DNA from 3 places in the Pedomonas sp. V897 genome. Region 1 is predicted to be linked to each of the others. Evidence: riboswitches for the same ligand, from Rfam matches in the RefSeq annotation. Region 1 holds a riboswitch; each other region holds the start of a gene.

Region 1 (10,329 bases):
TCCGTCCTCACTGCCGAGGATATTCGGGCCACCCAGAAGGCCATGCTGACCGACGCACTGCGCGAGATCCCCGGTGTCACCGTGGTGCGCAGCGGCGGCCCGGGCGCGCAGACGAGCCTGTTCATCCGCGGCGTCGGCGGCGAGCAGACGGTGGTGCTGATCGACGGCGTGCGCATCAACGATCCCTCGACCCCGGCGGCCACGGCCTACATCAGCGACCTCGTGACCACCGGCATCGAGCGGGTGGAAGTGCTGCGCGGGCCGCAGTCGACCCTCTACGGCAGCCATGCCATCGGCGGCGTCGTCAACATCATCACCACGGCGGGCCAGCCCGGTCTCCATGCGGAGGCGCAGGTCGAGGGCGGCAGCTTTGACAGCTGGCGCGCGGCGGGCACCGTCTCCGGCGGCAGCGAGGCGTTGACCGGATCGCTCACCGCCAGCGTCTACGACACGGACGGTATCTCTGCCGCCGACAAGAAAGACGGCAACACCGAGAAGGACGGCTACCGCAACTGGGCCGTGCTGGGCAGCCTGGGGGCAAGGCTGGCGGAGAATGTGCGCCTCGACCTCAAGGGGCTCTACAATCGCGGGCGCGCCGAATACGATGGCTTCCCGCCGCCGCTCTATACCTTCGCCGACATGGACAACCGCAACCGAAGCGAACTGTTCTCGGGCTATGCGGGCCTGACCGTGGATGCCTTCGGCGGCGCCTTGTCCAACCGTTTCGCCGTGGGCTACAGCCGCAACGACCGCGCGGATTTCGAGACGGAGATCCAGACCAACGACACGCGCGGTCAGATCCGCCGCTTCGAATATCAGGGAACCTTGCGCGCCGGCGCATCAACGGAGCTGACGTTCGGGGCGGAGACGGAAAAGCAGAAAATCCGCAACATCGGCCAGTGGGATCTGGAGCCGCTCAAGGCGGATGTGGATACGCACAGCGTCTATGCCCAGGGCCAGACCACGCTGTTCGAACGCCTCACCCTGACGGCGGGCGTGCGCCGTGATGATCACGACACCTTCGGTGCGCACACCACCTTCCGCGTGGCCGGGGCCTACCAGATCGAGGAGAGCGATACGCTGCTGCGCGCCAACTGGGGCGAGGGCTTCAAGGCCCCGAGCCTCTATCAGGTCTACAGCGCCTATGGAAACGCGGACCTCGAGGCGGAGACCAGCGACGGCTGGGAAGCGGGGTTCGATCAGGGCTTCGTGGACGGGCGCATCCGGGTCAGTGCCACCTGGTTCGAGCAGAAGCTGAAGAACCAGATCGACTATGTGCCGTGCACCGGGGGCGACCTGATGTGCGGCCCCGGCCGCTACGGCTACTACGACAACGTGGGGCGCGCCTCGTTCAAGGGCGTGGAGCTGGGCCTTTTGTTGCAGCCCGTCGACGCGCTGGTCATCAAGGCCAACTATACCTGGCTCGAGCCGCTGAACAGGGTGACGGACACCGATCTCGCCCGCCGGGCGCGAGACATTTTCCAGACCTCGGTGAACTGGGCGGCGACCGCGCGGACGAATTTTTCCGCCAGCCTCGTGATGGTCGGCGACAGCTACGACTCCCCCGGCAACGCCAACCGGCTCGATGGCTACACGCTGGTCGATGTGCGGGCGAGCCATGCCCTGACGCCGGGGCTCGAGGTCTATGGCCGCATCGATAACCTGTTCGACGTGGATTACGAGGTGATCCGCGGCTACGGCACCTTGGGGCGCGGCGTGTATCTTGGTCTGCGCGCCCGCTACTGACGCGAAATCAGGGCCGGACCGCTGGGCGGTCCATCCCGGGCGGGGGGACAGTGTCCCTCCGCCCCGTTTTTTTCTGCGAGAGGCGTGCGCGGAACATGTTTCACCCGCTGCCGTTGACCGCTTGGGGGCGTGGCTGAAACATGGAGATGACCAATGGCAAACCAGCGCCAGGATGATCAACGCCAGCAAGATCAACGCCAGAAAGATCAGAGCAATCAGCAGCAGCGCGGCGGACGGCAGCAGCAACAGCAGCAGCGCCAGCAACCGCAACGTCAGCAGCAACAGCGCCAGAAGCAGGACCGGAACCAGCAGGAGTAGACCGGGCCGCGCCGCACAGGCGGCACGGTCTGTTGTCGTGACAGGATACGGGGTGGCCGCGCCGCCCCGTATCCCTGTTCCGGCCCCCGACAGGACCGGCAAGTGTCCTGTGGAGCAATCGCGTCTCTTTTTCGTTTTATTGACGAAAGGAAAGGGGGACCGTCATGCATGCCAACCGCTTCGCGACCGTTGCAATCCTGTTGACGGGCCTCGGTCTCGGCGGGGTTGCCCTCGGGGATGCACTGACGTCGCCCGACAATCAGGTAATTGATCCCTCCTTCGATATCCGCTCGGTGGAAGTGCGGGCCGGCACGGACGTGGTGCGTTTCCGCATGACCCTGCGCGGTGAGGCGGGCGTGCGCAGGCCCGGTCCCACGGGTCAGCTGGGCGGGAGCCAGATGTTCGCCTACCTGTGGCCGACAAGCGCCGATTCCGCCGTGGGCGGTTTTCCGCATGGGCGGGGGCTTCTCGTCCTCGGCCTCGTCAGCCACCCGGATCTGGTGGAGACAGTGGGCAACCAGCAGCTCTCGGGCGGCTGGCACCCGCACTGGTTTGTTGCCGCGCCGGGCAAGGGCTGCGGCCCGTTCGGCCTCAGGATCGAGGAGGGGCCGCCCGCCAGCCCGGGGGCGCTGCCTGTGCTCACCACTGTGCCCAACTTCCCGGCTACCCTCAGCGGCACGACGGTCGAGGTGCAGGTGCCGCGCCGCCTGTTCGCAGACCCCGCCTTGCTTCGCTACGACGGCATTACCGCCACCATGCTCGTCAGCAGCGATCTGACGCCGCCCGTTCTGTGCGTGCGGGTGATGGATGTGGCCTCCGGGCGCCTCAGCCTGACCGGGACGGTGACGGTCGAGGGGCGCTGAGACGCCGCTGCCGCCGGAACAGCGGAACAGAAGGCGCCGGTGGCGGGTTTCCTCAATAGGAGCGGAGCGCGCGGGGCAGGGCCCCGGAGCCGTTCCGGTTTTGAGGATGGAGTAACACAATGCAGAACATGACCCCTTCGTCCGCCGACCCGAACAAGAAACAATCCGAGCAGGAGACGCAGGACAAGGCATGCGGCGCGGCGCAGGAGCAGCGGACCGACGAGGCGCTGGACGAGGCGATCGAGGAGTCCTTCCCGGCCAGCGATCCGGTGTCGATGGTGGTGGACGGCCCCCGGGTACAGCCGACCGAATGCGAATTCCGGCCCTCGGACCAACATGCGGAGACGGATCACGTCGCCCACCCCGACCGGGACAAGGCCGCCGCCGGACAGGCAGGCGAAAAGCCGTCAGCGGAGACGCGCGGCTCGCAAGACAAGGGCAAGGAGCGGCGCCCGTAACGGCCGCGCCCATCGGCAACGACGTAATCGGGCCGTGGCTGCGGTGGATGCCGCACGCTTGCGGCCTTTTTCGTGCCGCCGTTCGGTTTTGATCGGCAAATCGGTTGCTTGACGGTTTTTTGCGCCGGGAGTACCCCAATCGTTGCGACAGGTTCCCCAGCCATGGGGTGAAAAGGGAACCCGGTGACGCGCCGGTTCTTGCAGCCGGCTAATCCGGGGCTGCCCCCGCAACTGTGAGCGGCGAGTTCGCGCGCCTGAACGCCACTGGGACCCCCGGGAAGGCGGCGCGCAGCAGACGATGACCCGCAAGCCAGGAGACCTGCCTGCCGCAGTCGTCTGTTGTCCGGCCGGGGTGCGCCGGGCACGCGGTTCTTTCCCGTGAGACGACAGCCGAGATGGCCGGGCGAGGGTGCGGTTGCATCCCTTGCCGCAGGCTGTGAGGGTGAACCGTGCCGGGCGGCGTGCAAGCGCTCCCCGGCCGCGCGGGTTATGGAACGTGCCTGAGAACGTGGGGTGGCGCGAACAGGCGCCGCGAACCGGTGGTCGAAAAAAGCTGGCGGCGCTTGCGGCGGCGCTGGCGCTTGCCGTGGGCGTGCCCCTCGGCATCATGGGGCTGGGGACGGCGCAGGGGCGCTTGCCAGATCAACGCCGGGCGTCCAACGCCGGGCCTGCCGCGTCCTCCGCTGCCTCCTCCGCCGCGCCCCGGCGCATCGTCTCGACGGACCCTTGCCTCGACGCCATTCTGGTGCACGTGGCGGACCCCGGCCAGATCGCGGCGCTGAGCCATTATTCGCACAACCCGCGCACCTCGACGGTCGCGGAGCTGGCGCGACGCTTCCCCTACACCTACGCGACGGCGGAGGAGGTGCTGGCGCTGAAGCCGGATCTGGTGCTCGCCAGCATGCACACGGCGCCCGCCACCCGCAACGCGCTGGAGCGCATGGGCATTCCGCTCGCCACCTTTCCTGTGCCCTCGACCGTGGCGGAGAGTCTGGCGCAGGTGCGGGAGGTCGCCCGGATCATTGGCCACCCCGAGCAGGGGGAGGCGCTCGCCCGCCGCATCGAGGCGGCGCTCGACGCCATTCCCGCGAGCGGCCCGCCCATCCCGACGCTGATCTTCCAGCACGACGGCTTCTCGCCGGGCGCGGGCACGTTGCAGAACGATCTCCTGCGCCGCGCCGGGCTCGTCAATGAAGCCGCGCGCTATGGCGTCGGCTTCTGGGGCGTGGTGCCGCTTGAACGGCTCGTTGCCGATCCGCCGCGCCTGCTGCTGACCTCCCGCCTCGAGACCGGAAATCCGGCCGTGCAGGACCGCGTGCTGGAGCACCCGGTGCTGCGGCGGCTGAAGGGGCGCATGGTGCGCGCCTATTATCCGCCGCAACTGCTCTATTGCGGCGGCCCCTCCCTGATCGACGCCGCCCGCTATCTGACGGCGGCGCGCCTTGCCGTGGAAAAAGCGTCATGAACCGCGCGTCCTCCCTGTTCATCCTGTCGGTCCTTGGCGGCCTCATTCTCGTGCTGTCCCTGGTCTCGCTCGCGGCGGGCAAGGTGTGGGTGCCCCCGTTCGGCCTCCTCGCGGGGGACGACAGCGTGCCCTGGTTCATCGTCGCGGAGCTGCGCCTGCCGCGCACGCTGCTGGCCATTCTGGTGGGCGGGGTGCTCGGCCTCTCGGGCGCGGTGCTGCAAGGGTATCTGCGCAACCCGCTGGCGGACCCGGGCGTGCTGGGCGTCTCGGCCTGCGCCGCCTTCGGGGCGGTGCTGTCCATCTGGCTCGGCATTTCCGGCACGGCAGCATGGGTGCTGCCCGCCTGCGCCATGGCCGCCGCCATTGCGGGGACGGCGCTGCTCTACACGCTGGCGGTGGAGACCAACCGCGTCGCCACCTTCATTCTGGCGGGCATCATCCTCAACAGCCTGGCCAGCGCGCTCACCTCCTTCGCCATCAGCATCGCGCCCAACCCCTTTGCCACCGCCGAAATCATCAACTGGATGATGGGGGCGCTGACCGACCGCAGCATGAACGATGTGCTTCTCATCCTGCCCTTCGCGCTGCTGGGGGGCGGTTTGCTGCTGACAACGGGCCGGGCGCTCGACGGTCTCAGCCTTGGCGAGATGACCGCCCGCACCATGGGCATCGACCTGTCCGCGACGCACCGGCGCGTGCTGCTGGGCGTTGGTATTTCGGTCGGGGCGACGGTGGCCGTCACCGGCATCGTCGGTTTCGTCGGGCTGGTGGTGCCGCACCTGCTGCGCCCGTTTGTCGGCGCGCGCCCCGGCGCGCTGCTGGTGCCGAGCATCTTCGGCGGCAGCGCGCTGGTGCTGGCGGCGGACACGCTGGTGCGCGTGCTCCCCGGCGGCACGGAAGTGAAGCTGGGCATTGTCATGGCGCTGCTCGGCGCGCCCTTCTTCCTGTTCCTCCTCTTCAAGATGCGGAGCCAGCTGGCATGAGTACGCTCGCCTGCGAGAACCTTGTCGTCGAAGCCGCGAGCCGCCGCCTGCTCGGGCCGGTGAGCCTCGGCTTCCGGGCGGGCGAGGTGACGGCCGTGCTCGGCCCCAACGGGGCGGGCAAGTCCACCTGGCTGGGCGCACTCAGCGGCGGGCGGCGGCCCTCGGCGGGTACGGTCCGCCTCGACGGCGCGGACCTTGCAGCGCTCGATCCGCGCCAGCGCGCCCGGAGCATCGGCTTTCTCGCGCAAGGGCGGGAGGTGGCGTGGGGGCTGACGGTGGAAGCGGTTGTGGCGCTGGGCCGCTTGCCGTACAGCCGCTTCGCCGCGCCGCCCGGCCCGGCCGATCGCGCGGCCATCGAGGCCGCCATTGCCCGCTGCGAGCTGGAGGCGCTGCGCCAGCGCGATGTGCTCACGCTCTCGGGCGGGGAGCGGGCACGGGTGCTGCTTGCCCGGGTGCTGGCGGGCGAGCCGCTCTGGATTCTGGCGGACGAGCCGCTGGCCGGGCTGGACCCCGCCTATCAGCTGGACATCGTGCACCTGCTGCGGGACCTGGCGGCGGAGGGGAAGGGGGTCGTCGTCACGCTCCATGATCTGGCGCTGGTGGGGCGGCTGGCGGACCGGGTGATCGTGATCCGCGCGGGCGACGTGGTGGCTGACGGGCCGGCGGCTGCCGTGCTGACGCCCGAAGTGATGGCCGCCGCCTATGGCGTGGCGGTGGACGTGTTGCGGGCTGCCGACGGCGAGCGGGTGGTTCTGCCCACCCGGCGCATGCAGGGCGAGGTACAGGCCTGACGCCGGGTTCGTCATTTTGATCGGCAAATCGCGCCGCCCCCCGTCGCTTTGGCTGTGGCTGCTGGCACGGTTTGGTGGAATGTTCTACCTCCTGAGCCAGAGGGGCGGTGGCCCGTGGCCGCGTATCGGAGGAGACTGGAACCATGAGCGAAGCGAGCATCCAGCAGGGGGCTGAGAACCCGCAGGGCGTGAAGAAGATCGTCTGGCCGAAGTTCCGCTGGGAGGATCCGCTGCTGCTGGAGGAAAGCCTCACCGAGGAAGAGCGCATGATCCGCGATGCGGCGCGCGCCTACTGTCAGGAAAAGCTCATGCCGCGCGTGCTGGAAGGCAACCGGCACGAGAGGTTCTTCCCCGAGATGATGACGGAAGCAGGCGAGCTGGGCCTCCTCGGCGCCACCATCAAGGGTTACGGCTGCCCGGGCGTGTCCTACGTCGCCTACGGTCTCATCGCCCGCGAGGTGGAGCGGGTGGACTCGGCCTACCGCTCGACGATTTCCGTCCAGTCCTCCCTCGTCATGTGGCCGATCTACGCTTACGGCACCGAGGCGCACCGTCAGAAATACCTGCCGAAGCTCGCCAGCGGCGAATGGGTGGGCTCCTTCGGCCTCACCGAGCCCGATGCGGGCTCCGACCCGGCCAGCATGAAAACCCGCGCCCGCCGCGTCGATGGCGGCTTCGTGCTGAACGGCTCCAAGATGTGGATCACCAATTCGCCGATCGCGCAGGTGTTTGTCATCTGGGCCAAGCTCGCCAACGAGGAGGGTAAGGACGAAATCCGCGGCTTCATCCTGGAGCGCGGCGACAAGGGCCTCTCCACGCCCAAGATCGAGGGCAAGTTCTCGCTGCGCGCCGGCCTCACCGGCGAGGTGGTGATGGATGACGTGTTCATCCCCGAGGACCGCATGTTCCCCGAGATCAAGGGTCTCGGCGGCCCGTTCGGCTGCCTCAACAACGCCCGCTACGGCATCGCCTGGGGCGCGATGGGCGCGGCGGAATTCTGCTGGCATGCGGCGCGGCAGTACGGCCTCGACCGCAAGCAGTTCGGCCGCCCGCTGGCCGCAACGCAGCTCTACCAGAAGAAGCTGGCGGACATGCAGACCGAGATCACCCTCGGCCTGACGGCGTGCCTCCAGGCCGGGCGGCTGATGGACCAGGGCAAGCTCGCGCCCGAGGCCATTTCCCTGCTCAAGCGCAACAACTGCGGCAAGGCGCTGGAGATTGCCCGCATCGCCCGCGACATGCACGGCGGCAACGGCATTTCCGACGAATTCCATGTCATCCGCCACGCCATGAATCTGGAGGCGGTCAACACCTACGAGGGCACGCACGACGTGCACGCGCTCATTCTCGGGCGGGCGCAGACGGGCCTTCAGGCCTTCGCCTGAGCGTCAGTTTCCTGCGGCAAATCATGACGGCGGGGGTAACCCCGCCGTTTTTTTATCCGCGCGCCTGGCCCCTCGCGGTCAGGTTTCCTTGCGCTTGAGGGTGAGCTTGATGCTGGCCTCCGCGCCGGCCTCGGCGATGAACAGGAGTTCCCCCTTGGCACTGAGCGTCAGGCCCACCTCGATCTGCTCAAGGGTCCAGCGGTCAGAGTCCGGGGAGACGGTGGTGAGCGTCATCAGCGTCTCCAGCGTCTGCCGCCACTGGGTCTCGACGGATTTGGCGGGCACCTTTTTCACCTGCGCGAACAGGGGAAAGTGATCCTTGAGCGCGTGGGTGCGCACCGCCTCGTCAGGCAGCGGGGCATCGCCGGATTCTGTGCCGCCGGGCACGAAAATCGACAGTTGCCACGCAGTCTCGGGGGCTTTCGTCATGGTGCCTGTCCTCACAGATAGGGGGTGATGTCGAGGGCGTGGATTGCCTGCTCGAAATTCTGGGCGAGCCCCACGGTCGACCTGGTTTCCGGCGAGGCCATCGCCCCCTTGTAAAGGCCCACCGCCTCGCCCGTTGGCGTCATCACCAGCGCGCCGGAATCGCCCGGGTTTGCGGGCTGATCCAGAAACTGGAGAACGGCAAACTCGCGGGTGTTCAGCACGCCCATCGAATCCATGACCCGCACGATGGTGCGGGACTGCGGGCCGCCTTGCAGCGCAAGCCGCACCGGCTGGCCAGCGGCGGGGAAGCTGAGGACGGGGAGAGCAGCGGGCGGGGTCCGGGGGCTGCGGGTCGCGACAAACGCGGCATCGATCGGCTGGTACCAGGAGCGGATCAGGGTTCCGGTGCTGCCGTCCGTCATCCGTACCGTCCGCCCCGGCCTGTTGCCGGAGATGGCGTGGCCTGCGGTCAGCACGCCCCACACCGCCGACCGGTTGCAACGGCCCCAGCAGGCGCTGGTGGCACCCGCCGGATGGGGCATGGAATGCAGCACCGGCTCGCCCTGACGCAGGACGAGCGGGAAGTCGCGGCCAAGGCGGGGAAACTCGATGTTGTCAAGCCGCCGGAAGGGCGCTTCGCCCGACGGGGGCAGGTCGATCACCAGCCCGAAGCCGGGCCACTCCAGCGGATCGAACAGCCCGATCGAGAGAATGCGCGCTGGCGGCAAACCGGCAAGGGGCGCAAAGAGGCCGTTGGTGTGCCGGTATTGGCCCGCACCGAGCGCAGCGAACAGGGCGTAGGTCCAGCGCGTGCTGCGGGCGACCAGGTCCGGGTCCGCCAGCTCGCCCCGGCGGCGCCAGGCGCGGATCTCCTCCTCCACCTCATCGGGTACGGCACCCTCTGGCGGATCTTCCCGGGGCAGAGAATCGCGCAGGTATTCGTCGGTATAGTCCATCGAGCCCGGCTCCTTCCCGACTGCCGCCCTGAACGACCCAAAGGCGTGTCGGGGCGGCCGTGATTGCGCGGACTCAACAGGTACGGTGCGGAAGGTACGGCGCGGCCGGGGCGATCAACCGAATGATCGACAAGCGAGTGATCGCCCCCAAGGCCGTGCCGGAAGGATAACGCTCCGGTGTCAGGAAAGGAACAGGTCGGCGCAGGCGTCGATGATCGCCTCCGCATCCAGCCGGTAGTAGTGGTAGAGGTCGGGGATATCACCGACCTGGCCGAAGTCTTCAATGCCGAGCGCGCTCACCCGCTGGCCGCGCACGGACCCCAGCCACGACAGCGTGCCGGGGGCGCCGTCCAGCACCGTGACCAGCCCCGCATCGGGGGCGAGGTCGGCGAGCAGGGTCTCGATATGGCTGGTGCGGCTCACGCCTTCCTTCCAGCGGGCGCGGCGCGCGGCCATCCAGTCCCGGTGGACAAGGTCGGGCGAGGGAACACTGAGCAGGCCAAGGCCCGGGATGTCCTCCGCCAGCTGCTCCCACGCTTCCAGCGCTTCCGGCGCCACCACGCCGGTGAAGGCAATGGCCGCCTGCGCATTCGGGCCCGGCTTTTTCAACCAGTAGGCGCCCTTGAGCGCGTCGCCCACCCAGTCGCCGTTGTCGCGCGGGATCTGCTTGAGCGGCCGGGTGCTGAGGCGCAGATAGACCGAGCCGCCGTCCTCCTGTTGCATGTGCGCGAAGGCCCAGTGCATCACATGTGCCAGCTCGTCCACGTAGGACGGCTCGAAATAGGTGAGCTTGGGCTGGGCCATGCCGATGACCGGCGTGTGGATGGACTGGTGTGCGCCGCCTTCCGGCCCCAGCGTAATGCCGGACGGGGTGGCGACCAGCAGGAAGCGGGCGTCCTGATAGCAGGCGTAGTTGAGCGCATCGAGTCCGCGCG
Region 2 (10,329 bases), on a different contig from region 1:
GCGATCGCGCAGCGAGCCCATCAGCCACATGGCGATTTCCGCAACCGCCCATGGCGATGCCGACAGGTTCATTGCCAGAGAGGTGAGCGCCACGCACAAGCTGCTGATGGCGATGCCGACCAGCACAAGGGTGAGCGTTGTGTTGGCGCGTCGCGAGACGACCAGCAGTAGCCCCATGCAAACGATGGAGCCCGTCATGGCGAAGAGCGGCAGCAGGACGGGCGATAGGCTGGCGAAGCCGAAATAGAGCGCAATCACCGCGCCGAGGCCAGCGGCGCTGCCAATGCCGAGGGTGCCGGCCTCGGCCAGCGGATTGCGCAACAGGCCTTGCAACAAAGCGCCCGAGCCGCCCAGAGCGGCGCCGACCAAAACCGCCAGCAGGGTTCGCGGCAGGCGCAGATGCTGGACGATGGTGTTATAGGCAGCTTCAGACTGGCCGACAGCCGCCTTGAGCAGGGTTGCGGTGGACAAGGGCGTGTAACCGATCCGCAGCGACGCCAGCATCATGCAGGCAATGGCAAGACCGAGCAGCAGAGACAGGGTGCGGGGCCGCAGCAGGAAGCGGCTTCCCGTGTCTTTTGCGGCAACCGTGGCGGTCATGGTCGCGCCTCCCTTGCAGGTGTTGCAGGGAACAGGCGCTTGCGCTCGTTGGCCATGGTCTCGGCGGCCAGGACCAGGAGCGGGGTGCCGCAATTCCAGTATTTTCCTGGCACGTCGATGGTCGGCCGGAGCCGTGCGGTTCCCCAGAGGACCGGGTTGCGCCGGAGGAAATTGGCGTTGCGCCGGTTCGTGTCGAAATAGCTGGTGATGAACGCATCGGGCGGGCTGAGAACCACCTTCTCAAGGGGCACGCCGCGCCAGCCGTCAATGCCGATTTCGCGTTGCAGGTTGGCAAAGCCGGCAGCTTCAATGGCGATGTCCACGAAGGTGCCTCGTCCTGCCCCGCCGCCATCGGGACGATAGTAGACAACGCGCGGAAGGGTTGCCGGTTTGTCCCGCGCCAGCCGCTCAAGCCGCCGGTGCATGTCCGCAAGAATGGCCTCGCCGCGCCGGGATTGTTGCAACGCACGGGCAACACTGCGGGTCAGGTCTTCCACATCGGCCCACGAATTGGCAAGGGGCAGGGTGAGAACTGTGATGTTCGTCTGGGCCAGCGCTTTGGCGGTGTAGGGATTGAGGTTGTCGCTGGTCAGGAACACCTGCGCGCCGCTGGCGATAATTTCTTCGGCGCTCCCCCGTGTCACAGGCAGACCTTTGGCCCGGGCGGCATAGTGGGAGAGGGGGCCTGTCGCCTGATCGGAGACGGCCACGATCTGGTCGCGGTCGGCCAGCATTAGCGCCATCTGGTCTGCGCACAGGCCGTATGAGGCGACGCGCGGCACCGCCGCCGTGGCCGGAGCCACAGCGGCGGTCACAAGCAGGACCGCCACTGCGCTTCTCCAGAGGCGGGCGCGCGTCATCCGGCGCGGAAGCCCTTGCCAAGGCGATCCAGACCGTCAGGCTGAACGCCTGCATAAGCATCCAGCACATAATGCCAGAGCGCCAGACGCGAGAAGTCCGGCGTATCGGCAATTCCGTCCTCATCGGTCAGGAACGGGTTGGGGAAATAAATCGACAGTGTTGACTCGCCGTGGCCGTTCTTCATTTGCAGCGACCAGGTGACCGGGTGACCGTTCTTGTCGAGGCAGCGAACGAGTTCCGCAGAGCCGGGGCGGCGATGGGCCACAAGCTCGGGCGGGGTCGGAAATTCCGGCGACCCCTTGTTCTCGCCGATACACAAGTGAAAGTGGCCGCCCCGGCCCCAGTGTACGGTAAAATAGCCGCCGCCGACGTTGATCGACCTGGGCTTGCCCGGGCAGCGCAACTCATACGCGCCGCCTTCAATCATCGGGCCGAAGATCAGTTTGTCCCAGTGATTTTCAAACAGGTCGCGGAACAGGGCCTCGAGCCAGTCCTGCGCAAGAGGCAGGGGCCATACATGGGCGCGCACGCGCCCGTCAGGGGCACGGCGCTCCTGCATCAATATGGGCTGTCGGGCTGCCGGAAAGTCGGGAGAAGTCATGGCGGGCATCTCCAAGATTCAGAAAGGGAGGGGGATGCGGGGCAGTGCATTGGCACCCCCCCGCTTCTCAAATGCCCGGATCAGAAGTTGACCCGGAGACCGCCATAAACGCTCGCCCCGAGCGTGTTCTTGCCCCAGCTGACCTGATAGTGCTTGTCGAAGACGTTCACGACGCGGCCATAGACCTCCAGCCGGTCGTTCAGTTGCCAGGACGACATCAGGTCAAACACGGTGTAACCGTCGGTCGCACCGCCATAGCTGGAGGCATTGCGGCTGCGGTAGCGGGCGCGCACGCTGACGCTCACATCCTCGATCGGCGTCAGCGTGACCATGGTGCTGCCGCTGTTCTTCGGGCGGCCCATGTCGAAGTAGCTGCCGTTTTCGTCGCTGTCTTCTTCTGCGGTCAGGTAAGTGTATGTTTGCTGAACGCTCAGCCAGTCGGTCGGGCGGAGTTGGAGAGCAAGCTCTACGCCAGACTTGCGGGTGCGGCCATACTGGGTGTAGCCGCCCCACTGGCCGACGCCGGAATCCCAGACGATTTCATTGCGGGTATGGCTGAAGAAATAGCTGACCTGCGCCGTGACCGTGTCGCCGAACGACCAGTCGATGCCGACATCGCCGCCCTTGCTGGTTTCGACATCCAGATCCGGATTGCCATAGGTCGGGTCAAACAGCTGATAGAGGCCCGGCGCTTTGGCACCCGTGCCATAGCTGGCCCGCAGCTTGATCTGGCTGCCGCCGACCGCGTCTTCGATCACATAGGCGCCGGTGACGCGATAGGTGTCAAACGTGCCGAAGCGGCTATTGTCATCAATGCGCGCTGCGCCCGTGAAGGTGAGGTTTTCCAGCGGGCGTACGGCCAACTCGCCATAGATCGATTTGGTGGTGACGTGAGCATAGAAGTCACCGCTGTAGAGCGTCACCTGCTTGGTTTTTTCACGCTCGATATTGCCGCCGACAGCCAGGCTGATCACGTCGTTCAGCTTGTAGTTAACATTGGCCGAGGCGCTGTCTTTGGTGCCGCGGTAAAGGTCGCCATCATCAGAATAGGAGGGGCCATAATACAGGCGCTCGGCGACATAGCGGCTTGCGGTTGCATCCGCATTCAGGCGACCATCCCGGCTTTTATAGCGCGCCTGACCAGCAAAGGCGTACTCCGTCTTGGTGACGGTGTTGCTGTTGTCAGACCCCGTGTTGTCGAGGTCGGAATCGGCCTTCTGCCAGAAGCCGATGGCCTGCAACTCAACCGTATCGGAGAGCTGGTAGCCGGTACGGCCGGAAATGCCATAGCGCCAGTAGGAATCCCTTTCCGTTGCCGGTCCGGTTCGCGGGTCGGCCAGCGAGGGGCCATCGTGGCTATAGCCGGTGGCGGTGATGCGATAATCCAGCTTGCCGTGCTTGCCGAGCAACGACGCGCCGCCGTTCCAGGTGTTGTGCGCGCCATATTCGCCCTGGGCGCTGAGACGCACGCCGTCTTCCGTTGCACGGCGGGTGATGATGTTCACAACGCCGCCGATGGCGTCCGAACCATAAAGGGAGCTTTGATTGCCGCGCAGCAGTTCGATACGCTCGATGTCGGCCGTGATGAGGTGGTCGGCCTGATACTGGGTGCTGGTGGAACTGGGATCCCCAAGCTCAATGCCGTCGATCAGGAACAGAACCTGGTCGTTATCCGAGCCGCGCACGCTGATGTTGACGTTATCGCCGGGGCGGTCGGTGGTGACCTGAACGCCCGCCAGATCCTGAAAGACCTCCTTGGCAAAGGTGATCTGGCCAAGGTTGAGGTCTTCGCGGCTGACAACGGTGTAGGCGCTGCCGATCTCACGCGCTTCAAGCGGCAGGCGGCTGGCAGAAACCACGATCGTGCCAGCATCATCGGCCGCGCTGTCCGCGTGCGCAAGGGTTGGAAGCAGGCTGAGGGCTGTCGTTGCCATCAGGGTTGAGAAAACGAATTTCATACGTCTGGTCTTCCGGCGTCCGAGCAGATTCGGGACGGCGGGAACATGCGCGAGCCTCCGCCATTAGCAGCGGATAGACGAACGGCATTGCACGCGAAAAATGGAGGACGCCTGTCTCCCTCTGCCGCGCGCACAGTGGCTCCCGCCACTTTGTTCGTCGCTCAGACGGAGAAATACCGTGCCTCGACCATCCCCTGGATCAAAGCAAGAGCGACCTAACGCCGGCAGGTCTCCTGGCTCGCGGGTCATCGCTTGATGGTCGGCCTTCCCAGGCTTGTGGTGCTTGGCACCGCCCAGTGGCTGCCCCTCCTTTGGACGGGAGAGGCGTGTCCATCTCGCTCACCGCTTACAGTTGCAGGGACAGCTGTGGAATTGAACAGGCGTCGGTTGCCCGGCGTATGTTCGCACCACATTCCCATATTATGCCCAAAGGGCACCGGCGCGATCAGCGGTTGATCCGGCAAGCGAATCAACCAGGCTCAGTTCATAGCGGCTTGTTTGATAATTTCAATACAGCGTTTTGCGCGCCTGAGGAACACCCGACAGTCGATAAAATCGCTCGAACGCTGGGCGGAGAGGCAAGTCAAGACCACGTCAGGGTTGCTCGCAATCGACCTGTCGCCAGGCAGTGATGATCTCTGGTTTTGAAAGGAGCCGCTCTATTTCCTGGGGCGGATAGGTGGAGAGCCGGATCGTGGAGCCCCGCAGGATCTGGGCGGTTCCCGACTGGCGCAGTCGGCCATCCTTGCTCCAGCGCAGCCGCTCGGCCGGGCTGATTGACAGGATTTTTTTAACTTGCCGCGGGCTTAAGGGTTTCTGCGCGATGGCGGAAAGCTTTTGCACGATGGCATCACGCAGTTTCTCTGCATGGTTCGCCATAGCCAGGGGAAACGCGCACTCTCGCGCAGTCCGCACGATGACGGCGCCGGATTGCTTCATCAGTCGCTTGAGCGTGGCATCGCGATCGCCGGCATGAACCTTCAGTCCGAGGGGAAGGTCTCCTGCTACGCTTACGCATATCTCAGCAGCGGTTTCCGTGCGGACTTGGCTTACAATGCTGCGAATGCGCACGTGATCCGGTTCGTTGTTCGGTCCTGTCGTTTGACTGAACATGTTCGTCTGGCCGGGCTGGGGTCTACCGCCCTCGGTAAGCGGAGCGAGGCGGGATGACGGATTGGTGTGTGCCCGTCAAGTTTTTTTGAAAGGCAAATTCTGGCCAAACCGGACCCGCATTGGACTGATCTCGTTGATCGCCGCGGTCTCCAAAAGTCTTATAATCAACGGCTTGAGGTTCTGTTGCCGATGGTATAGCCGGAAGCAAGCTGCTGTCAGGCCAGGTTCTGGCCACGGTAAATGAGCCGACCGGTTCAGCCGAAGGGAGGGCAAGGTCCGACCGAACGCAATGTGAAGGCGCGACAGCGCCGTGTCGGTAAATCCGGCCTAGCAACTCCTGTAAAAAATGCTTCGGAGATGCCCGTATCCTCCGGGTCCGGCGAGCGCGGTCTGTACGGCCCGGAACTGGCCGGTCAACTCTTCCTCTCTGTTTTTCCAGCCGTTTGGGCGTCAGACCTTCCGCAAACAAGCGGAGAGAGGATCCGATACTTTCGTATTGCAAATGATAACGACTCGCACTAGCACTGCCTCCAACACATGTTTGGGGGTTCCCATGATCAAGCGCACCATCAGCCTCTACCTTATGACGGCAGTCGCCTGGCCGGCTCTTGCAAACGACGTTGCAGATAACGATGCGGCTCAAGGCAGCCGCGAGATCATCGTCACGGCGACGGGTCGTTCCTCGGCCACCAGCACCACCAAGACCGACACGCCGATTATTGAATCGCCGCAGTCGATCGCCGTCATCAACCGGGATGAGATCGATCTGCGGGCCTCGCCCACAATCGCCGACGCTCTCAGCTACACGTCGGGCGTTCAGGCTGAGGCCTTTGGCATCGACAGCCGTGTCGATGAGGTGTCGGTGCGTGGCTTCGGCGCGGGCGGTTTCTCCTCGAACAACAACTTTGTGGATGGCCTGCGCCTTCCCTCCGGCGGGCAGTGGACACGGCCCGGTTTCGATACGTTTGCGGTTGAGCAGATCGAAGTGCTGAAGGGCCCCTCTGGTGCACTCTATGGTCAGACGGCTCCGGGCGGCGTCGTCAACATCGTGACGAAGCGGGCAACGGACCGCTTCCATGGGGAGGTGCTGCTTCAGGGCATTGGCACCACCTCGCTTGGCCGGTGGAATTATCAGGCGGCAGCGGATGTGGGCGGCCCGGTCTCCGATACGCTCTCCGTCCGGCTGGTGGCGCTCGCCCGTGACGGCAATACGCAGGTCAAGGATGTGAAGATCGGCCGTTATTATGTCTCGCCATCTGTCACATGGACGCCAGGCGACAACACAACCTGGACCATGCTGGCCCAGTATCAGCGCGATGAAGGCGGCTCGACATTCCAGTTCATGCCGGAACTCGGCACGCTGAGACCGACCAACGGCCGCTATATCGCCAACGATGACAACCTTGGCGAGCCCGACTGGAATGACTTCGACCGGGATCAGTTCCTGATCGGCTCGTTCCTGTCCCACCGGTTTGGCGAGAACATCACGCTTCGCAACAACACGCGCTACACGCATCTGGAGACGCTGTATCGCGTCGTGGTGCTGTCAGGAAATACGCTGACCACGTGCCCGGCCAACATTGTCGGCTGCATTCCGGGGCAGACGATCGGCCGGCGCGCAGTGCAGGGCGTGGGCGAAAGCGACGGCTTTGCAACCGACACCCAGCTGGAGGCGAAATTCTCGACCGGTGCGGTACAGCACACGCTGCTGGGCGGCTTCGACTATTTCCACACGGATTGGGAGCATTATCGGGATCTGGTGGCAGGTTCGCAGGTGCTGCCGTTGCTCGACTTCTTCAACCCGGTGCCGCGGGGCTCTGCCACCTATAAGGACAACCTGAGCCCGCAGATCTATAAGGAAACGGTCAGCCGCCAGTCCGGCGTCTATGTGCAGGACCAGATCGAGGTTGGAAATCTGCGCATGACCATCGGCGGCCGTCAGGACTGGGCGAAGGACAATACCTATAATCCGGTTACTGGTGAGCGCTTCATCACCAAGAGCGATGCCTTTACGTGGCGCGCAGGCGCGGTTTACCTGTTCGACAATGGCCTTGCCCCGTATTTCAGCTATGCCGAGAGCTTCCAGCCGCAGGTGACCGATCTGTCGTCCAGCCTCAACGGCGAGCCGTTTGATCCGACAACGGGCCAGCAGTACGAAGCGGGTATCCGATTCCAGCGGGGCAACAACATTTACGTGACGCTGGGCGGCTACCAGATCACCCAGCAGAACATGACGACGCCCGATCCCAACGGGACGCTGTGCGGCACTTCGACCTGCCTCGTGCAGACCGGCGAGGGACGTATTCGCGGCATCGAACTGGAAGGCAAGGCCAGCCTGCCGTGGGGCATGGCTGTCATTGCAACGCTGACCCACAGCGACAGCAAGGTGACCAAGACCACCACGCCCGAGCAGCAGGGCAAGGAACTGCCGCAGGTGCCGGACTGGATGGCCTCGCTGTTCCTTAACCAGAGCCTGACCTCCGGGCCGCTGACCGGACTCGGGTTCGGCGGCGGCATCCGCTACACCGGCAAGAGCTACGGCGACAGCAACAATACGCTGAAGATCCCCGACTACACGCTGTTCGATCTGTTCGTGCGGTATGACCTTGGCGCTCTGAACCCGTCGCTTTCGGGTATGTCCGTTTCGATCAACGGGCGCAACATTGCCGACAAGCGCTATGTGGCGACCTGCACGGGGGTTGCGGCCTGCTACTACGGTCAGGGCCGCAGCGTGACGGCGCGGGTGCAATACAAGTGGTAAGGCTGGCGGGCCTTTTTCTCTCAGTCCTGCTGCTGATGGCGCAGCCTGCCTGGGCTGCGCCATGGGAGTTGCCGCGATCCGACGTCATCGAGATGGCGGCAGGGGATGGACACGTTTACCGCGTGCTGGTGGCCTGGCCGGAGGGCGAGCCACCCGCCGCGGGCTGGCCGGTGCTGTGGATGCTGGATGGCGAGGACAACTTCGCCCTCGCTGTGCAGACTGCGCGGCGTCTCACCCGTGGGCACCCGAGGGAAGCGCTGAAGCATGGGCTGATCGTGGCCATCGATTCCGGGCCGATTGCGCGGCGCATTCTGGACTATACGCCTGCCGTGCCGGGCTATGCCATTCCGGAAGGACGGCCAGCGCATGGCCAGAAAACCGGCGGAGCCGAAGCCTTCCTGTCTTTCATCGAGACAAAGGTGCGCCCGCACATTGCCGCACGCTGGCCGATCAACACGGCACGCGAGACGCTGGCGGGGCACAGCTTTGGCGGTATTCTCGCACTGTATGACCTGCGCCGTCACGGGAACTTCGATGCCTATGCGGCGATCAGCCCGTCGCTGTGGTTTGCAGATGGCAAGGCGCTGCCGCGCGAGCGGCCGGCGACGGCCAGGACCGTAATCCTTGCCGGTTCGCGCGAAGGGGGCCCGGCCAACGGGGTTCTTGAGCACGGGGAGCATTTGGCGGCTGAACTGCGGGAAGGCGGTGCTGACGCGCGGTTCGGTCTGCTTGAGGGGCACACGCATGGAACCACCATGCTGGCCGCGATGATGGATATCGTGCGCCTGGCCTTTGGAGGGGAGAGGTCCGAATGATCGCCTGGATGGGAGGGCTGTTTGTCTGCGTCGCGGCGTTGCTGCTTTATGCAGCCTCGCCAAACCAGAAGTTGACCCGCGTCAGACGGTGGGTCTCGGGGCTTGCGTATCTCGGCGTTGCCGCCTTTGCGCAAGGGCTCGTCCTGCTGCTGCAATGGGCAGGTCCGGCCACGGCGGTTTTTATTGCATTAACGCTGGCCATGCTGGTGTGGACGGTGGTGCCGCTAGGCATTGCCTGGCTGCGTTCGTCAACGGAGGCTGGCGAATGAAACCGCTGTCGAGCCAGGACTGGTTGGGGAAGTCGAGCGCGGGACTGATCCTCGGGTTTCTCCTTGCCCTCGGGCTGTCTGGCCTGTTCAAGCTGGCCAATGGCGTGGAGGAAGCATTCTTCTCCCTCAAGGGTCAGTTCTCCATGTGGATGATCTCGCCGATCTGGGGCCTCATCCTGAGCTTCTGTTTCCTGTTCGGGTCGCCCGCGCGTGCTTGGGGCTGGCTTGGGCTCGCCAACCTTCTGCTGTGGGGAGCCTTGTGGGCGCTGGGGGGAATCGCGCTATGAAAATCCGCACCGACATCGTCAAGATGTACAAGGAAATTCACGGCTGGGTCGGCATCATCTCCGGTCTTGCCCTGTTCATCGCCTTCTATGCCGGGGCGATCACCATGTTCGAGGAGCCGCTTCAGCGCTGGGCCTCGGCCCCGACGCGGCTGGCTCCACCGCCGCCGCTGGACCGCACGGACGAACTGGTCGCCAAGGTCATTGCCGCCCACCCTGAAGCCGCGACGGACTATGATATCCACGTCGAAACCGGTCCCGATCGACCAGCTCGCATGTCGTGGGAAGTCAGAACCCCGGGCGGCGATGGCCATGCACCGCGCGAGACATTTTATGCCTCGCTCGCGCCGGACGGCGGCTTGCAGGTGGAGCGCGAAGGCCCGTCACCGGTCGCGCAGTTCGTGGATGTGCTGCATCAACAGGTGGGCTTGCCGTTCGAGCATGAGATTTCCATGCCGATCATGGGCGCGATCGCGCTGCTCTATACCATTGCGATTGTGTCCGGCCTGATCGTGCTGCTGCCGAGCCTTGTGAGCGATCTGTTCGCGCTGCGCATCGGCAAGAACGTCAAGCGCATGTGGCTGGATGTTCATAACGTGCTCGGGTTGTTCAGCCTGCCGTTCCATCTCATCATGGCACTGACGGCCATCGTCTTTGCCTTCCATGACCAATTTTATGATGCACAAGGCGCGCTGTTCGGCGGGAAAGATCGCCGCCCGCCGGTCAGTGTCGCGCCGCCTGAAGCCGGAGGCCAGACGCTGGCGCCAACGGAGGTGCTGCGCCGGGTTGCGGAGCAGGCGCCGGGCTTCACAGTGCAGCAGATTTCCTATGGCGTGGATCGTGCCGAGCAGCCGTCGCTGCGCGTTACGGGCCGCGATCCGCGTTATGGCCTGCGCGGGCCGACCTTCGGCCTGGTGGAGCTGGACCCGGCAAGCGGCGCGTTCACGTCAACGGATTATATGCCGGGCCATCAGGATGGCTGGGGCGCAACGATCGCCAGCTTCTTCGCCCTGCATTTCGGCAGCTATGGCGGCACGCCGATCCGCTGGTCCTATTTCCTCATGGGG
Region 3 (10,329 bases), on a different contig from region 1:
TGCACAATCCGGGGATCGCCGGGTCAGGCAACGCACCGCACATCCATGTGATTGTTCCGGCGCGTCAGCTCACGGCCAATGGGTTTGGGGCCACTGACAAGGGGCTTTGTTCTGACCGAGGGCAGGAAGAGTGTTGGGCTGCCTGGCAGGCGCTTGTGACAGAGGGAGGTGTGGCATGAACCAGTCCAACCCCGATCAAATCCAACGGCTGGCGCGACACCTCGCCAGCCTGGGTAGGGAGAACGCGGAGCGACTTCAACTTGTGGTCGATGAGGCACTGCGCTTGCTGGATGATCCGGAACTGGTGATCCCTGAGGTGCAGCCTGAGGCCTTCCCTTGGGAGCAGGAGGAGCCAGAGGTGAGTGGCCCAAAGGGTATTTATTTGGCGACAGTGACGGATGATGCCACGGGAGAGGGGCTGACAGTCTACTTCGCAGCTGTGTTGGCGCGTAGCGAAAGCGAGGCGAGGCGCTCACTGTCGCGGCACTGGACAAGGAATCTGGCACACTTGGCAACGCTCGCCCGAGGCGCTGATGGTGTCGTGCCGTATGCTGATCTGTTTCTGTCGCCCAAGTTGCGGGCGGCGCTTGAGCGATTAGAAAACAGCGGGGATCGACCTGCAGCCTTCAGCTATCAGGCCCGGTATCATGTGAATATTTCATGAATAGTGACCTGCATTTCCGAAGAGTGCTGTCGTTGCTTCATGCTTTGAGCGGTGTCGAAGCTGCAGGTCGTGCCTATTTCCCGCCTTTCAGCACCATAGGGAGACCTGCAAACAGAACGACGCATTCGTTCGCAGCGGCAGCGGTTGCCTGATTGATCCGTCCGGCAATGTCGCGGAAGCGGCGGGCTAGCGCATTGTCCGGCACAATGCCAAGACCCACCTCGTTGGCCACCAGAACGACCGGCCCTGTCACCCTGCCAAGAGCCTGGATGAGGCGCTCGGTTTGTGCCTCGGTGTCCTGATCTGCCAAGAGTAGATTGGAGGCCCAGAGCGTCAGGCAATCGACCAGCACAACGCGGTCCGGCGCCGCGCTGGCGACAATGGCTTCCGGCAGATCAAGCGGGGCCTCAAGCGTCTCCCAGCCTTCACCACGCTCAGCCTGATGTTTGGCAATACGCTCCTCCATTTCCACATCGAACGCCTGCGCCGTGGCAATGTAAATGCGGCGGCCAGAGATGGCCTCGGCGCGCGCCTGCGCATAACGGCTTTTGCCGGATCTGGCGCCGCCCAGCACAAAAAGGATTTGCACAGATGAGAGGGTCATTTACTGCTGCCTTGACATTATAGAGGGTATCCAACCGGAACTGGTGTTCTGCTTAGCCGACAGTTTGGAAGATTGGAAAGACCGTGACAGATCAGTGGGTGGTCCATGGCGGCGCAGTGTCTTGCGCCATGGCACGTTTTCCGGACGCTCTAACGCCGTGGGTCGATTTATCAACGGGGATCAATCCGCGCCCCTGGCCGGTTGATCAGGTGCCTGCCGTTGACTGGACGCGGTTGCCTGATCCGCAGCACCTCGCTGAACTGGAAGCAACGGCCGCGCAATATTTCGGGGTGGACGCGCCCCATGTTTGCGCAACGCCGGGCAGCGAGCTTTGCCTGCGCCTGCTGGCTCATGCCGGATTGCCTGCTCCCTTCACGTGCCTGTGGCCAGCGTACCGGACACACGCAGAAGGGCTGCCGGGGTGCCGCCTGGCGGCACCCGATGAACTTGCCGAAAGGGCGGGCGATCCGGGCACGTTGTTGCTGGCCAACCCCAACAATCCCGATGGCCGGTTGCTGACGGCATCCCAGCTTCTCGAGATTGCAGCGGCCAAACAGCAGGCAGGGAGTTGGCTTGTGGTCGATGAAGCCTTCATCGACGCTTATCCTGAAGCAAGCATTGCCTCGAAGGTGTGGGGAGGCCGCCGGAACCGGGACGAATTGCCGGTCGTTGTGCTGCGCTCCTTCGGCAAGTTCTTCGGGCTGCCGGGGCTGCGGCTGGGGTTCCTGATCGGGCCACGAGACATTGTGATCCAAATGAAGGCATTGCTCGGCAGCTGGCCCGTCAATGCCGCTGCTGTTGAGATAGGGTGTCGCGCCTACGCGGATGCGGCATGGCAGGCGCAGGAGCGGGATCGACTCCAAGAGGAGGCGTCCCGCCTGAAGGCGCTGCTTCAAGGCCATGGGTTGCATCCGCAGGGGAACAGTCCCCTGTTTCAGCTGGTTGAGGTGGATGAGGAGCGTGGCGGGGCCATAAGGCTCTTCGAGCATCTGGCCGGTTATGGCATTCTCACCCGTCCGTTCAGCTACAATCCCCGCTGGTTGCGTCTCGGCCTGCCTGCCAGCGCGGCAGACTATGCGCGGCTTGAGGCCGCTCTGACGGTCTGGCGGACGGCATGACGGGTCTGTCTCTGCCACTGGTGGCTGTCGCGGCGTTTTTGATCGACGCGAGCCTTGGCTGGCCGGACTGGCTCTACCGGCGCATCGGCCATCCGGTCGGGTTATTCGCTCGGCTGATCACTGGCTGCGAGACGGCGTGGAACCGCACGGATTTGACTGACGGAGCGCGGCGAGGGCTGGGGGTGCTTTGCGTTGCTATCCTCCTGGGCGGTGCAGGTGGTGCAGCCTGGCTGATCCAGTTGTTACTCGTGAATTTCCTCGGCGGCTGGGCTTGGCTTGGTGTTGCCGTGCTGGCCTGGCCGGGGCTGGCGGTGCGGAGCCTGCACGATCATGTGGTGCCGGTTGCCCGTGCGCTGGCTGCAGGTGACCTTGAGGGAGCGCGCAGAGCAGTCGGCATGATCGTCGGGCGCGATCCGGAAACACTGGATGCGCCGGGCGTTGCCCGCGCGGCGGTTGAGAGCCTGGCCGAGAGTTTTTGCGACGGCGTCATGGCCCCGCTGTTCTGGTTGACGGTGGCGGGCCTGCCGGGGCTGTGGGTTTACAAGGCGCTGAATACGGCGGACAGCCTCATTGGGCACAAGGAGCTGCGCTGGCGCGCGTTCGGCTGGACGGCAGCGCGTCTGGATGATGTTGCAAACTACATTCCGGCGCGGCTGGCAGGGGTTCTGGTGTGTCTGGCCGCAGGCCGTGGCTGGCGGGTGATGTGGCGGGATAGCCGCAATCATGCCTCGCCCAACGCCGGCTGGCCGGAGGCGGCAATGGCCGGGGCGCTCGATCTCAAACTTGCAGGCCCGGTGGTCTATGATGGCGTGCGCCACGCAAAGCCCTGGATCGGCAGTGGTCGTGCGGATCTGGGGAGCCAGGATATTGATGCCGCGCTGCGGCTGTATCGCCGGGCCTGCGGCTTGGCGGTGGTTCTGATCGGAGGGCTGGCATGGCTGCTGTGATGTTTCAGGGCACAGGCTCGGATGTGGGCAAGTCGGTGCTGGTGGCCGGGCTCTGCCGGGCGCTGGTCAATCGCGGCCTCAAGGTTCTCCCCTTCAAGCCGCAGAACATGTCGAACAATGCGGCCGTGACGGTCGATGGCGGCGAGATCGGCCGGGCGCAGGCATTGCAGGCGCAAGCCTGCCGGGTGCTGCCGACAGTCGAAATGAACCCGGTGTTGCTCAAGCCGCAGGCGGATCGCACCTCCCAGCTTGTGGTGCATGGCCGGGTGCGCGGACGTTTGCGCGCGGGCAATTATCGGGAAGCGCGCGCCGCTTTGCTGAACGACGTGATGGCCAGCTATGCGCGGTTGCAGGTGTCGGCTGACATTGTCGTTGTGGAAGGCGCAGGCTCGCCCGCCGAGATTAACCTGCGCGCAGGGGACATCGCCAACATGGGGTTTGCCCGCGCCGCCGACGTGCCGGTTGTTCTGGTGGGCGATATCGACCGGGGCGGAGTTATCGCCTCGATCGTCGGCACGAAGACGGTTATCGATCCGGCCGATGCTCGGATGATCGCGGGTTTCCTCATCAACAAGTTCCGGGGCGACCCCGCCCTGTTCGAGGATGGCTACCGCCAGATTGAGGCGCTGTCCGGCTGGTGCGGCTTCGGGGTGGTGCCATGGCTGGCCGAGGTCGCCCGGCTGCCGAGTGAAGATGCGGTGGTGCTGGAGCGCGCGCCGGTAACGGTGGCCGAGGACAAGCCGCTCGTCATCGCCTGTCCGATCACGCCGCGTCTCTCCAACTTTGATGACCTTGATCCCTTGGCCCAGACCGAGGGCGTAGAGGTGCGGATGATCCGCCCCGGCACACCGCTGCCCGTTGATGCAGACCTTGTGGTGCTGGCCGGATCCAAGGCGACGATTGCCGACCTTGAATTCCTGCGGGCCGAAGGCTGGGATATCGACCTCCTGGCTCATGTGCGGCGCGGCGGGCGCGTGCTGGGCATCTGCGGCGGATACCAGATGCTGGGCCGCACCATCGCTGATCCGAGCGGTGTCGAAGGTCCGGCGGGCGAGGTCAATGGACTTGGGCTCTTGGCGGTCGATACGGTGCTGGCTGGTGTCAAGGCGCTGCGCACCGTTGCGGGCACGGCGCTTGATGCGGCGTTTGATGGCTACGAGATGCACATCGGCACGACCATTGGCCCTGACACCGCGCGGCCGATGGCGCTGCTGGAGGATGGCAGGCCGGATGGCGCCATGTCCGCAAACGGGCGGATCATGGGGACCTATGTGCATGGGCTGTTCAACAAGGCCGCGCAGCGCAGCGCATGGGTGCGGCTGCTTGGGGGCAGTCCTGTTGCAGGCGGGGCGGATCACGCAGCTGTGGTGGATGAAGCGCTTGATGCCATTGCCGAAAGGCTTGAACAGCATGTGGACGTAGACGCGCTGATTGCGCTGTCAGAGCGTGCTGGCAATTATCAGGGCAAGTAACAGTCCGGTCTCGCACAGTTCGATGCCTGCGCCGTGGCAGTCGCCCGAAACGCCGCCCAGCTTGCGTTTAAGCCAGACGCCCCAGAGTACGAGCAGCCCCACGGTTGCCCAAAGTGCGGGCGCGATGAGAAGGGCTGGCGCCAGGAGCCCGATGGTCCAGAGCGCAAGGCAGAGCGGGCCTGCGCCTGCGCGAAACGTTGAGCCGAGGCCTGCGTGCAGGGGCGGAAGCCACAGCGTCCACAGCAGCGGCCCGATCCTGGCCAGGGCCGGGATGAGCAACACCGCCATCAGCATGGCGGCGTGCGGGTACGGGGCAAGCGCCACCTCGTGCAGCAGGATCGTCTTGGCCAGCAGTTGCAGGACCAAAGCGCTGACCCCGAGGCTGCCGATATGCGGATCCTTCATGACGGCGCGCAGCTTGTCTGGGTCGCCATGGCTTGCCGCCAGGCCGTCCACCAGATCGCCAAGGCCATCCAGATGGAGCGCGCCTGTCACCCACACCCATGCGGCAACGCCTGCAAGGGCGGCGAGCCACGGGCTGATGAGATTTCCCAGTGTAAAGGCGAGGGCGACGGCGCTGCCGACGACGAGACCCGCCAGCGGAAACCAGCGGATGGCCGCCTGAAAATCAGCGGCGGAGACGTCAAGCGCGGGCAGGGGCACGCGCGTCATGAACTGAATGGCCAGCATCGCCTGCTTCAGATGAAGCTTGATACCCGTACTTGTCGGGGCACTTGCTGTCACAGCCCATCCTCCACCCGAAAAAGCCCGGTCAGCTGGGCGGTGCGCGGGCACGTCTCCCACAGGTTAAGGCGGACCAGAATCCCATAGGGCAGATCAACTGCCCAGCAGTGATCGAGCGGCCAGTCGAGGAGGATCGAAAGCGCGGCCCTCATGCTGCCGCCGTGAGCAACAATAAGCGTCGCCTGCGGCTCCAACGCCTCCAGTGCTTCGCCCACGCGCAGTCGTAAATCCTGCCAGCGCTCCCCGCCAGGCGGCGGGTGGAGGTCCGGGTCCGTCTGGAACCGTGAGAGGCTGTCCTGCGGGAGCGCGTTGGGGGCCATCCCGTCCCACAGGCCGAAGTTCACCTCGCGCCAGCGCACATCGTCCATCACCGGCAGGCCAAGGTGCTTTCCCACGACCGCTGCCGTTTCCCGGCACCGGGTCAGGTCGGATGTGATGATCCGCTGGATGCCCTGTTGCGCCAGCCGCCCGGCTTGCGCCTCGGCCGCCTGCGCCCCCTTGCCGGACAGGGGGACGTCGGTCCAGCCGAGCAGCACACCGGTTTCAACCGGCGTGCCATGGCGCAGCAGCCAGAGCGGCCAGGGAGAACAGGCACCGGATGGCGCTGCGGTCATTCGGCCGGCTCGGCAACCCGCGGGCGCGGCGCAGCACCGGCGAGGGCCTCCTCGATGGTTGCCATTTGCGTATGCGTGGCGAGCGCTGCTCGGATCAGGAGAGTCGCAACAGCAGCGCCGCTCGCCTCGCCCAGCCGCATGTTCAGGCGCAGGAGGGGCGACAGACCAAAGTGTTTCAGCACCCGGCCATGCCCCGGCTCCTCCGACTGGTGCCCGGCAATGCAGTGATGAAGAATGTCAGAATTCTGCATAACCAGCGGCGCGATCGAGGTGCAGCAGATGAAGCCGTCGAGAACGACCGGAATGCGCTTCAGCCGCGCGCCCAGCACAGCGCCCGCCATGGCGGCCAGTTCGCGTCCGCCCACTGCCGCCAGCAGGTCGAGCGCCGTGCGCGGCGTCTCGCGATGCACTGCCATGGCCCGCTCGACCACGTCGGTCTTGCGCGCAACACCTGCCGTGTCGATGCCGGTGCCACGCCCGACCCATTCGGCCGGTTCGCCTCCATAAACCAGACAGGCGAGCGCGGCGGCGGTAGTGGTATTGGCGATGCCCATCTCGCCGATGACGAGCAGGTCGAGATCGTCCTCAACCGCCGCAGCGCCTGCCGACAGCGCAGCCAGCGTCTCGGATTCGCTCATGGCAGGGCCGGTGGTGAAGTCGCTCGTCGGGCGGTCAAGGTCGAGCGCCACCACCTTAAAGTCGAGCCCTGCCGTCAAGGAGAGCGCATTGATGGCAGCACCGCCGCGCTCGAAGTTCTCGACCATGCCGCAGGTGAGTTCGGGCGGAAAGGCGCTGACGCCATAGCGTGCAATGCCATGATTGCCGGCAAAGACGATGGTCTGGCCGCGGCGCAGCCTGGGGTGCGGCGTTCCCTGCCAGCCCGCCATGAACACGGCGATGTCTTCAAGACGTCCGAGCGAGCCTTCCGGCTTGCACAGACTTTTCTGGTGCGCACGCGCGCTCTCAATGGCCATTGCAGCCGGTTCAGGAAGCGCGGCCAGCGCGGCGTCGAACGCGGCGCGATCAGGAAACAGGGTCATTCTGCAACAAATCCGGCTGGAGGCATGCGGGTGATGAAATGGCCTTTGACGCCTTCGGGCCAGTCCTTGTAGGGCACCACGCCCTCGGGGCTGGCGGCGTAGCGGACGGCATAGTCGAGAATGGCGGCGGCATCCTCGGCCGTTGGGTTGAAGCGCCCAAGCACATAGCCGATCTTGCCCGGCGCCCGCAGATGCACGGTGCAATGCTCGCTGCAGGCGAACAGGCAGGGCATTTCCTGAATGGCGACAGCGGCGTATTCGGGACGTGTTTGCTGGACGCCGCGCAAGGTGTCTGCCAGCACCCGCCCGCCGCGGCGGCCAGCAGCGTCGGATGGCTGATCCTTGGCGAAGCGGCAGGTGTTGCACACGACAACGGCCGCCACATCATCAACTGGGGTGAGCATATTGCCTCTCCCGTCGGCCTGCGGGAGAGCGCAGGCCATGGTTCACAACAGATGCCCCTCGCGCTGCTGCACGTGGCAGCAGGTCAAAGGGCGCTCATGCCGTCATGCGGGGAGGTCCCGTTCGTCCGGCAGTCCCTGGCCGGCCGATAGACGACGACAACAGGCAGGTCTCCTGGCTTGCGGGTCATCGCCGTGCCGGTCGCCTTCTCGGGAGAAATTCCCAATGGCTTCATGACCGCAGACTCGCCGCTCACAGTTGCAGGGACAGCCGGGGATTTACACCCCGTTCCCGTTTTCATTCCCCAAAGGGGAAACCTGTTGCACGTGGGGTCATATGAATATTGCCGCTTTGCCGTCAACCCGTTTGGCCGTTCTACGCGGATTTGTGCGGCAGGCCGGTTGGGTTTTCTTGCGAAGGTCAGGCCTGAAGGCGCTCAGCAATGAAGTCGATAAAGCATCGCGCTTTGGCAGGGAGATAGCGGGTCGGCGGATACAGCAACCAGACGTCGCCGTGATAGTTGGTCTTGAAGGCCCAGGCGGGCAATACCTGTTCGATCAGGCCTGCTTCTAACGCGTCCCTGGCCATGAAGAACGACAGGCTGCCGAAGCCTATCCCGCTCAAGACCGCATCAAGCCGGACACCGGCGTGATTGACTGTATAACGACCCTCAATATCCACGCTGATCGTCTTGCCGGCCCGGGTGAATCGCCAGCGGGAGTCGTCAACGGCCCGACTTAAGGCAATGCAGCTATGACCTTTCAGGTCTCGAGGGTGCTGTGGGCGGCCGTGTTGGTCGAGATAGGCCGGCGTTGCACAGATGACATGTTCGATCCGGAACAGCTTGCGGCCCATCAGACTGGCCGGCGGATCATCCGTCACCCGAAACGCCAGGTCAATATCGCCATCATAAAGGTCGAGAGGGCGGTCATCCAGCCGCAGCTCGACATCAACGTCTGGATAGGTGCGCAGAAACGGGGCGATGTGGGGATGGACAAAAAAGCGCCCAAGGGCACGCGGACTGCTCACGCGCAGTTTTCCGGCAGGTCGCATCTCGCGCTGGTGCGCGACCTGCAAAGCCGAGCGGGCGGCATCCAGCATGTCGCGGCAATGCTGGTACATCTCTGTGCCCGCTTCGCTCAGGCTCAGCTTTCGGGTTGTGCGATGCAGCAGGCGGGTGCCGGTGGCGCGCTCAAGCCGCGCGATCGAGCGGCTGACGGCAGAGGGTGTCATGCCGCGCTTTCTGGCGACTTCGGAGAAACTGCTCGCCTCCACCACTTGGGCGAACAGGGCCATATCGGGCAACAGCGCGACATCATGATTTATGCGCATGAGGAACAAGTCTTTGCAGTTCGGCGGCGATTATTGCTTCTTTTCAGGTTTGCTATCCTGGCGCAAGAGGCCTGTTCGACCTGTCTGATCGGCCCTGTCAGGAGCGTTGCCATGTCCAGAGCCCTTATCATCGTTCGCGCTGGCGAGACCTTTGCAGACCTACGTACCCGGATCGGTGATTTTCATGACTGGATTGCTGAAGGTCTGGGCCTGACGTGCGATGTCTCGCATGTGGATGCGCGCGAAGCGCCTGACTTGCCAGAGCCGGCCTCGGTTGCCGGCGTGGTGGTGACAGGGTCGCATGCCATGGTCAGCGACAGGGCACCGTGGAGCGAGCAACTCGGCCAATGGCTGCTCCGCTGCGTGGAGGCCAGGGTTCCGGTGCTTGGCATCTGCTTTGGGCACCAATTGCTTGCCCATGCGCTTGGCGGCGTTGTGGGATACCGGGCTGACGGGCGGGAGTTGGGAACCATTATGGTGCATCAGCTGGAAGTCGGGCAATCCGATCCGCTGTTCCAACACATGCCGCAGGTGTTTCCCGCCCATGTGGTGCATGAGCAGTCCGTCCTTGCTCTGCCGCCGGGTGCGGTCCGCCTTGCCTGGAGTTCGCAGGAGCCGTGTCAGGCGTTTCGCTTTGGCGATTGCGCCTGGGGCGTGCAATTCCATCCGGAGTTTTCCGCCACGGCTATTCAGGCTTATCAGGCCCGTCTCGCCCCGGGGGCGTATCCGGAAGATGCGCCTGACACGCCAGAGGCGGCCCGTTTGCTCCGTTTGTTCGCAGAGTATGTTCTCAGACGCGGCAACGCCGGATGACTTGCGTCTTCTCCATCAACCCGCACGACCCCTCGGATAGAGAATAGTCCGCCCGTCCTCCGTTTGGCGCAGCGCAGTGATGCCGTAAACGCGGGCGAGCAGCTCTGGTGTTAGCACGATATCGGACGCTCCCGCGCCTGCTACGCGGCCATTGTCCAACACCAGCACCGTGTCGCAGTAGCGGCTGGCCAGCGTCAGATCGTGCAGCACCGTGATGACTGTCTTGCCGCGTCGCGCCTGATCCAGCAGCAAGCGCATCACATCGATCTGGTGCCCAGGATCCAAAGCGGCGAGCGGCTCGTCGGCAAGCAGGATCGGTGCCTCGACCGCCAGGGCGCGGGCCAGCAGCACGCGGGCACGCTCACCGCCTGAAAGCTGGTCGATCGGCCGGTTCGCAAAGCCAAGCGTATCCGTTTCCGTCATGGCGCGGGTGATGGCGTCCTCATCCCCGCCGCTGAGGCGCGTGTGGCCATGGGTGTAGGGCAGGCGTCCCAATGCCACGACGCGCCGTGCGGTCATGCCCCAATGCACCACCGGACTTTGCGGCAGATAGGCCATGCTTTGGGCGCGCTGGCGGCG

The links. Region 1 has a riboswitch for cobalamin ahead of ACSJJU_RS06155 (ABC transporter substrate-binding protein). Riboswitches for the same ligand answer to the same signal wherever they lie in the genome.
Region 2: it holds a riboswitch for cobalamin, as region 1 does, so the genes downstream of both, ACSJJU_RS10560 (TonB-dependent receptor plug domain-containing protein) here and ACSJJU_RS06155 (ABC transporter substrate-binding protein) in region 1, are expected to answer to the same signal.
Region 3: it holds a riboswitch for cobalamin, as region 1 does, so the genes downstream of both, ACSJJU_RS10625 (DUF1636 domain-containing protein) here and ACSJJU_RS06155 (ABC transporter substrate-binding protein) in region 1, are expected to answer to the same signal.

What each region holds. Positions count from the first base shown of each region.
Region 1 covers NZ_JBPPGG010000002.1:7,293-17,621, forward strand. Annotated here, with positions in the region: gene ACSJJU_RS06135 (TonB-dependent receptor plug domain-containing protein) at 1-1,746, shown strand, start outside; gene ACSJJU_RS06140 (hypothetical protein) at 1,900-2,064, shown strand; gene ACSJJU_RS06145 (hypothetical protein) at 2,229-2,927, shown strand; gene ACSJJU_RS06150 (hypothetical protein) at 3,047-3,385, shown strand; cobalamin riboswitch at 3,518-3,726, shown strand; gene ACSJJU_RS06155 (ABC transporter substrate-binding protein) at 3,882-4,850, shown strand; gene ACSJJU_RS06160 (FecCD family ABC transporter permease) at 4,847-5,833, shown strand; gene ACSJJU_RS06165 (ABC transporter ATP-binding protein) at 5,830-6,624, shown strand; gene ACSJJU_RS06170 (acyl-CoA dehydrogenase) at 6,768-8,009, shown strand; gene ACSJJU_RS06175 (Pepco domain-containing protein) at 8,088-8,438, opposite strand; gene ACSJJU_RS06180 (hypothetical protein) at 8,450-9,394, opposite strand; gene ACSJJU_RS06185 (1-deoxy-D-xylulose-5-phosphate synthase N-terminal domain-containing protein) at 9,575-10,329, opposite strand, start outside.
Region 2 covers NZ_JBPPGG010000003.1:363,850-374,178, reverse strand. Annotated here, with positions in the region: gene ACSJJU_RS10575 (FecCD family ABC transporter permease) at 1-600, opposite strand, end outside; gene ACSJJU_RS10570 (ABC transporter substrate-binding protein) at 597-1,430, opposite strand; gene ACSJJU_RS10565 (DUF7676 family protein) at 1,457-2,062, opposite strand; gene ACSJJU_RS10560 (TonB-dependent receptor plug domain-containing protein) at 2,143-4,020, opposite strand; cobalamin riboswitch at 4,227-4,476, opposite strand; gene ACSJJU_RS10555 (hypothetical protein) at 4,615-5,133, opposite strand; gene ACSJJU_RS10550 (TonB-dependent siderophore receptor) at 5,687-7,894, shown strand; gene ACSJJU_RS10545 (alpha/beta hydrolase) at 7,888-8,709, shown strand; gene ACSJJU_RS10540 (hypothetical protein) at 8,706-8,978, shown strand; gene ACSJJU_RS10535 (hypothetical protein) at 8,975-9,265, shown strand; gene ACSJJU_RS10530 (PepSY-associated TM helix domain-containing protein) at 9,262-10,329, shown strand, end outside.
Region 3 covers NZ_JBPPGG010000003.1:383,037-393,365, reverse strand. Annotated here, with positions in the region: gene ACSJJU_RS10670 (hypothetical protein) at 1-179, shown strand, start outside; gene ACSJJU_RS10665 (hypothetical protein) at 176-664, shown strand; gene cobU (bifunctional adenosylcobinamide kinase/adenosylcobinamide-phosphate guanylyltransferase) at 738-1,268, opposite strand; gene ACSJJU_RS10655 (threonine-phosphate decarboxylase) at 1,397-2,386, shown strand; gene cbiB (adenosylcobinamide-phosphate synthase CbiB) at 2,383-3,333, shown strand; gene ACSJJU_RS10645 (cobyric acid synthase) at 3,321-4,805, shown strand; gene cobS (adenosylcobinamide-GDP ribazoletransferase) at 4,773-5,549, opposite strand; gene ACSJJU_RS10635 (histidine phosphatase family protein) at 5,546-6,163, opposite strand; gene cobT (nicotinate-nucleotide--dimethylbenzimidazole phosphoribosyltransferase) at 6,160-7,203, opposite strand; gene ACSJJU_RS10625 (DUF1636 domain-containing protein) at 7,200-7,607, opposite strand; cobalamin riboswitch at 7,753-7,941, opposite strand; gene ACSJJU_RS10620 (LysR family transcriptional regulator) at 8,026-8,937, opposite strand; gene ACSJJU_RS10615 (glutamine amidotransferase) at 9,049-9,750, shown strand; gene ACSJJU_RS10610 (ABC transporter ATP-binding protein) at 9,766-10,329, opposite strand, start outside.